DNA from 2 places in the Gynuella sp. genome. Region 1 is predicted to be linked to the other one. Evidence: predicted binding sites of a transcription regulator. Region 1 holds the regulator's gene; the other holds the start of a gene.

Region 1 (4,049 bases):
CAGATTCAATTCAGATGTTGAAGCACAATATGAAGTCATTCACTAATACCTGTACCTTTCTAATCATGCTAGTGAGCCTGGGAATTTGTACTCCAGCCGTTGCCCTGCCAGACGACACCAAACAACCCATCAAAGTCAAAGCCAAACAAAGCGAATACAACAATATCAAAGGTGTTATGACCTACTCAGGACAGGTGGAATTTCAGCAGGGCTCCATCAGACTTTATGCTGACGAGGTGTTTATCTATCTCGTTGATGGCAGTGTTACAAAAATGACGGCTAACGGCAAACCAGCACACTTCAGCCAGCTACTGAAAGCTGAGGACAAACAACCACTGGAAGCTCAGGGCAATTATCTGGAATATAACGTCAATAACGGTGAAATCCTTATAGACGGGGATGCAAAGTTGAACCGCACTGGGAACAATATGTCTGGTGGCAAGATCCGCTACAACGTCAAAGACGGCAGTGGACAGGCAAATGGCGGAGTTGAAATGACGCTTCAGCCAGATGCTCTGGGGGATCAATGACCATTCTATCAGCTAAAAATCTCGCCAAATCCTACGGTCCACGGGAAATCGTGAAAGACGTGTCCCTGGATGTGGGGATAGGCGAAGTTGTCGGCCTGCTTGGCCCCAATGGAGCTGGTAAAACAACCTGTTTTTATATGATTGTCGGCCTGGTACCTGCAGATCGGGGGCAGGTATATGTCGATCAACAAAATATTACCGGCCTGCCAATGCACGGCAGAGCCAAAAAAGGTATCGGTTATCTGCCTCAGGAAGCCAGTGTATTCAGAAAGCTTAGCGTGGAACATAACCTGATGGCCATTCTGGAGATCCGAAAGGAGCTATCCGGTCAACAACGCAGGCAGGAACTCGAAAAACTGTTGAACGAATTCAATATTCAACATGTTCGCAAAAGTCTCGGAATGGCTTTATCTGGGGGAGAGCGTCGCCGAGTGGAAATCGCCAGAGCTCTGGCTATGGAACCCAAATTCATATTACTGGATGAACCATTTGCCGGGGTTGATCCAATTTCTGTCAGTGACATCAAGGAAATAGTGACACACTTGAAAAATCGCGGTATCGGCGTATTGATTACAGACCATAACGTACGCGAGACATTGGATATCTGTGAACGTGCCTACATAGTAGGTAATGGACATATTATTGCCGAAGGCAACGCAGAACAGATACTAGCCAATCAGAAAGTACGTGAAACCTATCTGGGCGATAATTTCCGCCTGTAAGATATGCAAATTTGAGAACCAATGAGTATATGAAGACTTCTCTACAACTCAAAATGGGTCAACATCTGACCATGACCCCCCAGTTGCAACAGGCCATTAAGCTGTTACAACTGTCCACATTGGATCTGCAACAGGAGATTCAGCAGGCATTGGATTCCAATCCCATGCTCGAAGTTGAAGAGGATAGCGAAGGACATCAGGATAATCATGAAAACGGTGTGTTAAAACACGATACAGCCAAAGAAAACGGCGCAACCGATTTCAGCGAAGCCCCCAAAGAAAACAACGGTAATAATGAAACCGAAGTCCGGGAAATAGACCAGGAATGGGGTGAAAATATCCCTGACGACCTTGCTGTGGACAGCTCCTGGGATGATGTCTATCAACATGCCCCAACGGGTCTGTCAGCTCCTGCATCCGATGATGACAATTTTTACGAAAATCAGAATTCAACCACTGACAGCCTGGAAGAACATTTGCGCTGGCAGCTGAATCTGACACCAATGTCTGACCGGGATCGCGCCATCGCATTTGCCATTCTTGACTGTATCAACGCTGATGGCTATTTAAATACGGATTGGCAAGAGCTGGTCGACTCACTGCAACAGGATATCGGCACAGAGGAAGATCCTCTGGATGTGGAAGAAGTGGATGCAGTATTACACAGACTGCAAATGTTTGATCCGGTAGGAGTATGCAGCCGTGACCTGCGCGACTGTCTGCTGGCACAACTAAAACAGCTACCGGAAACGACCCCGGCACTCAAAGAAACCATTCAACTGGTTGACCAGTATCTCAACCTGCTCGGTAGTAAGGACTACGCTACGATCATGCGTCGTATGAAAATCAAGGAAGATCAACTTAAAGATGTGATTGGCTTGATTCAGCAGCTGAACCCACGTCCGGGGGAACAAATTGCCCCGCTACAACCAGAGTATGTCATTCCTGACGTCATTGTGAGCAAAGACATAGAAAACCAGCGCTGGAAGGTAGAACTAAACCCGGAAATTGCACCCCGCTTAAGAGTCAATGCCAGCTATGCCTCCATGGTTAAGCGCGCAGATAGCAGCGATGACAACACTTACCTTCGTGACAACCTTCAGGAAGCAAGGTGGTTCATCAAGAGCCTGCAAAGCCGTAACGAAACCCTTCTGAAGGTGGCCACCAAAATCGTCGAACACCAACTTGGTTTTTTTGAATATGGTGAAGAAGCCATGAAGCCATTGGTACTGCATGATATTGCCGAAGCTGTGGATATGCATGAGTCCACCATTTCCAGGGTGACTACTCAGAAATATATGCATACTCCGAGAGGCATCTTTGAGCTGAAGTTCTTCTTTTCCAGCCACGTCAGTACCAGCTCAGGGGGAGAGTGCTCCTCTACCGCAATCCGTGCAATCATCAAAAAGCTGGTTGCATCAGAGAACCCTAAAAAGCCGTTGAGTGACAGTAAAATCGCTACGATGCTGGGAGATCAGGGAATTCAGGTAGCACGTAGAACAATCGCAAAATATCGGGAGGCGTTAAATATTCCCCCCTCAAATGAACGTAAACAACTGGTTTAGCTAAACAAGAATACATGTCAATCAGACTGTAAAAAAAAATGTAATGAGTGGTAAGGTCTAGGGAAATTCACTACCCAGATCAAGCATTTATCTACAACACAAGCTATTCTTAACAATAAGCCGGAACGCAGTTCCGGCCCCATAAAGATAAGTGGATGCCAAACATCCAAATAAACTGAGGAGAAGCCTATGCAAATCAATATCAGTGGCCATCACCTGGAAATCACCGATCCTCTCAAAGATTACGTCAAAAACCGTATAGAAAAACTGGAAAAACATCACGATCAGATCAGTAATGTTCAAGTTACCTTGTCTGTCGAAAAGTCCCGACAAAAAGCGGAGGCGCAAATTAATATACCAGGCACACAAATCCATGCAGATGCCACCCATGATGACCTCTACGCTGCTATTGATCTGATGCACGACAAACTTGACCGACAATTGCTGAAACATAAGGAAAAACATGTTAACCGGCAACATGGCCACTAATTTAAAAGCAGGTTTCTTTAATACTCATGCTTAAACAAATCCTACAACCCGGCTACATCTTTACAGATGTGGCCGCTACCAGTAAAAAGAAAGCATTACAGGATATCGCCGAGATGATCAGCCAGCTTGTGCCGGAACTGACATCTGACTATATTTTCGACAACCTGATCGCAAGAGAGCGGCTCGGCAGTACAGGTTTTGGTAATGGTGTTGCCATCCCGCACTGTCGAATCAGTGATTACGACAAAATCATTGGTGCTTTTTTCAGGTTGAAAGATCCAATTGATTTTGACGCTGTTGATAAACGTCCGGTGAATCTTCTGTTTGTGTTATTGGTTCCAGAGGAAGAAAAAACAGCTCACCTTGAGGTCTTGTCTCTGTTATCAGAAAAATTCAGTAATGAAACCATACGCAATAAACTGGCAACAATGAGCAAGGAAGATATCTACCAGTTATTCATCAATTCGTAACAGAACCAAAATTCCAGGGAAATAACTTCTCTCATGCGGAAGTCGCGTCCGGAGAGTTTGCGCGGGAGTTCTGTTGTTAATTGATGCTATCTTGAGAAGATGGATGTTGCACTCCCCCGATTGACATTGGAATGACTATGAAACTAATCATAATCAGCGGCAGATCTGGCTCTGGTAAAACCACCGTGCTGCAGTGCCTCGAAGACAATGGCTATAATTGTATCGATAACATGCCTGTCGCCCTGCTGCCTGAACTGACTCGACTGCTGTATT
Region 2 (4,049 bases), on a different contig from region 1:
GTTAAACTGCAAACACCTGAGGATTTTCTGCTAGCGGCAAAGCATGCCGAAATCAGAAGCTTCCGACAACTGGCTATAAACTGCGAGCTGACTCTTGGAGTCAGTCTGCTGATACATGCTCTGCAAAGAGAGCGAGGCCTCTCCAACGGCTATCTCAAATCGGTCGGGCAACGATTCAGTCAGCAGCGAATGACTCAAATTGAACTATGCCAGCAAGCAGAACAACAATTTCGCGACTCGCTGAAACTGATCACAGAACCCAACCCGTTTCATGACAGCAGCCGCCTATTAAGTAGCATCGCCTTTGTCATACAGTCGCTCAATGAACTGCCCATATTACGCGAAAAGATAACCTTATTACGATCCAATGCTATTGAGTCCACTCAGGCGATAAGCAGTCTGGTTGCCGGATTACTGGCTGTGGTATTTGAAACGGCAGATATTTCAACTGACCCGGACATTACCCGGGCACTGGCAGCCATGTTTAATTTTATGCAGGGTAAAGAATATGCCGGACAGGAGCGCGCCTGGGGGGCTATAGGTTTTACCGCCGGACAGTTTGAACAGGAGCAGCTCGACCGACTGAAAAACATCCTGCATGCCCAACAACGCTGTTTCGATATATTCGAACAGCTTGCCTCCCCCTCAATCAGCCAAGAGTGGTCACGTCTTGTTTCAAACGACCTTGCGACGGAGATCCAGAAACTGCGTACGGTATTACAACGCCTCTCAGCACAACAAACGGTTTCAACCGAGCTAAGTGAGATCTGGTATGACCTTACAACAGAGCGCATAGACAAGATGCATGTTTTGGAACAACAACTGTCCACCGATCTTATGCAATTGAGCCAATCAAAGTTAAAAGATGCAGAACAAGAACTTAAACACTATCAAAACCGCATTGAAACCAGCGCCGGCATTCAACCACCTACAACAACATTACTGAACCTCCCCTTGGAACCTACAATCCCCCAAGCAGCAGACACTACTATTTACCACCTGCTTCAGGATCAGACCGTCCGTTTGCAACAACTCAGCAACGAACTGGCAGAAGCACGCCAGGCACTGACTGAGCGCAAACTACTGGAAAGAGCTAAAGGCCTGCTGATGCAGTATCGACAATTGACAGAGGAACAGGCTTATAGACAACTACGTGAGAGTGCCATGGAATCCAATCAGACACTTACAGTCGTGGCACAGAAAGTTATCAAAGCAATAAATCACATAAAGTCCTCTCAATGACCTTTGACAGAGCATTGCTCCTGATGCTTGAACCGGAAAAGTGCAAAACCAAGCCGACAAAAATCTTTCATTACACCGACCACTCTTGTAATCCTGCGACATACAAGGATTTTTAAGAGCTGGCACTATCTTTGATTATGCTTACCACGGAAAGGTTAGTTTTATAGCTGATGAATGACTGAAGACATATTGATGACACGGTCGATACGACTTCTACATTTTTTAGGCTGACAATTTAGGTTTTTGGATAACGGTGTCCATCAGTCCTTCTTACATAAAGAGAAGGGTTGGCGGATGCCGTTTTTTTTTGCTTATTCAAAAGAGGCTCCCGGCATGAATAACTTCGGACGCAAAAAGCTGGTTGTGATCGGTAACGGCATGGTCGGCCACCACTTACTGGAAACCCTGGCGGACCAGCAACAGCTGTCTTCCTTTGACATTACGGTTTTCGCTGAAGAACCACGCTTGGCTTACGACAGAGTGCACCTGAGCAGCTACTTCTCCGGCTCAACTGCGGATGATCTGTCACTGGGGTGCCTCGACCAGTACCAACAATGGGGTATTACCGTACAACTAAATGAACAGGTAACAGGAATTGATACTGAGGCACAAGAAATCATTTCTGCATCTGGAGCCGTTACCCACTACGACAAACTGATCCTGGCTACCGGCTCTTATCCCTTTACACCTCCCATTAGCGGCAAGAACGATACAAACAGCTTGGTATATCGAACCATTGAAGACCTTGAGCGAATAAAATCAGCGGCAACTGATAGTCGCGTTGGCGCAGTTATCGGTGGCGGCCTGTTAGGGCTTGAAGCCGCCAAAGCACTGAGGGATCTTGGTTTGGAAACTCATGTAGTGGAATTTGCCCCCCGGTTGATGGCCATCCAACTGGATGAAGATGGCGGCAATCTATTAAAGGAAAAAATCACGGCACTTGGCGTTCAGGTCCATACCGGTAAAAATACGCAAAGCATTGGTCCGGGAGAGCAGCACAAATATCGCCTGAATTTTGCTGATAACTCGGCACTGGAGACTGACCTGATACTATTTTCCGCAGGTATTCGGCCCAGAGATGAACTGGCCAGATCATGTGGTCTCGCCGTTGGTGAACGAGGCGGCATTGTTATAGACAGCAATTGTCTGACATCCGACCCCAACATTTATGCCATTGGCGAGTGTGCCTTGTGGAATGGTCGCATTTTTGGCCTGGTAGCTCCCGGATACAAAATGGCGAAAGTGACCGTTGCCCACCTTACCAATCAAAATGATCAGTTCATTGGTGCAGATATGAGTACCAAGTTAAAACTGCTGGGGGTAGACGTCGGTTCGATTGGCGATGCTCATGGTCACAGCGATGGCTGTATCAACTATCGCTATCTGGATGAGGCCGCGCAAAGTTACCGACGTATCGTGGTCAGCGCCGACAAGAAGCGCCTTCTGGGTGCAGTTCTGGTAGGAGACAACAGTCGTTATGACACACTATTACAATATGCGCTGAATGGGATAGAGCTACCTGCCCAGCCAGAATCTCTGATCCTCCCACTGGCGGAAGGTTCAGCGCCGACTCTTGGTCCCGGCTCACTTCCTGACAGCGCAACCCTTTGTTCCTGCTTGAATGTCACTAAAGGTGATATCCAGGCAGCGATCGATGCCGGCGCCATGAGCCTGACCGATGTTAAAAACACCACCAAAGCATCCAGTGGTTGTGGCGGCTGTGCTGCGTTATTAAAAAGCGTCGTAGATCATGAGCTCGCACAACGTGGAGTCGAAATAAATAAAGATCTCTGTGAGCATTTCAGCTACACACGTCAGGACCTTTACAACCTGGTCCGGGTGGAAAACATTCATTCTTTTGACGAGTTAATTCACAAACATGGAAACGGACTGGGATGCGATATCTGCAAACCCACCGTCGCGTCGATTCTGGCCTCCTGCTGGAACGAACACATCCAGATCCCGAGACACGTACATCTACAGGACACTAACGACACGTTCATGGCTAACATGCAAAAAAATGGTACATATTCCGTTGTACCTAGAATTGCAGGAGGAGAGATCACTCCGGCCAAGCTGAAAGTGCTGGCAGAAGTGGCAGATAAATATCAACTTTATACCAAGATTACCGGTGGTCAGCGCATCGACTTATTCGGTGCACAATTGCATCAATTACCACTGATCTGGGAGGAATTGATTGCAGCCGGTTTTGAGACCGGCCATGCCTATGGTAAAGCCGTACGCACGGTTAAATCCTGTGTTGGCAGCACTTGGTGTCGTTACGGCCAGCAGGACAGCGTTGGTAAAGCAATTGACATTGAACACCGCTATAAAGGCCTGCGAGCACCTCACAAACTAAAATTTGCCGTCTCCGGTTGTACCCGCGAATGCGCTGAAGCTCAAAGCAAGGACATTGGTATCATCGCTACTGAAAATGGCTGGAACTTGTATGTCTGTGGCAATGGCGGTATGAAGCCTCGGCATGCAGATTTATTTGCTACAGATCTCGACGATCAGACACTTATTCGCTACATCGATAGAATTCTAATGTTTTATATCAAAACCGCCGATCGTCTCCAACGCACGTCTACCTGGCTGGATAACCTTGAAGGAGGTTTAAGCTATTTACAAAAAGTTGTTATCGACGACTCTCTAGGCATCTGCCAGTCACTTGAACAACAAATACAGGACACAATCGACACATATCAATGTGAATGGAAAAGTACAGTTGAAAATCCTGAATTACGGAAGCGCTTCCGTACATTTGTAAATGATCCTGGAGGTGATAACCGTATCGTCATGATTGA

The links. The regulator sigma-54, encoded in region 1, starts transcription at its own class of promoters, with help from an activator protein. The targets are predictions, from matches to a motif close to TGGCACNNNNNTTGCTNT.
Region 2: the regulator sigma-54 is predicted to act here: its motif matches at 1,363-1,380, upstream of nirB (nitrite reductase large subunit NirB).

Annotation. Positions count from the first base shown of each region.
Region 1 covers NZ_JBNKSF010000035.1:21,869-25,917, forward strand. Annotated here, with positions in the region: gene lptC (LPS export ABC transporter periplasmic protein LptC) at 1-46, shown strand, start outside; gene lptA (lipopolysaccharide transport periplasmic protein LptA) at 30-530, shown strand; gene lptB (LPS export ABC transporter ATP-binding protein) at 527-1,252, shown strand; gene ACQY6I_RS13275 (RNA polymerase factor sigma-54) at 1,282-2,817, shown strand; gene hpf (ribosome hibernation-promoting factor, HPF/YfiA family) at 3,007-3,306, shown strand; gene ptsN (PTS IIA-like nitrogen regulatory protein PtsN) at 3,333-3,776, shown strand; gene rapZ (RNase adapter RapZ) at 3,914-4,049, shown strand, end outside.
Region 2 covers NZ_JBNKSF010000034.1:7,437-11,485, forward strand. Annotated here, with positions in the region: gene ACQY6I_RS12255 (nitrate- and nitrite sensing domain-containing protein) at 1-1,242, shown strand, start outside; gene nirB (nitrite reductase large subunit NirB) at 1,576-4,049, shown strand, end outside.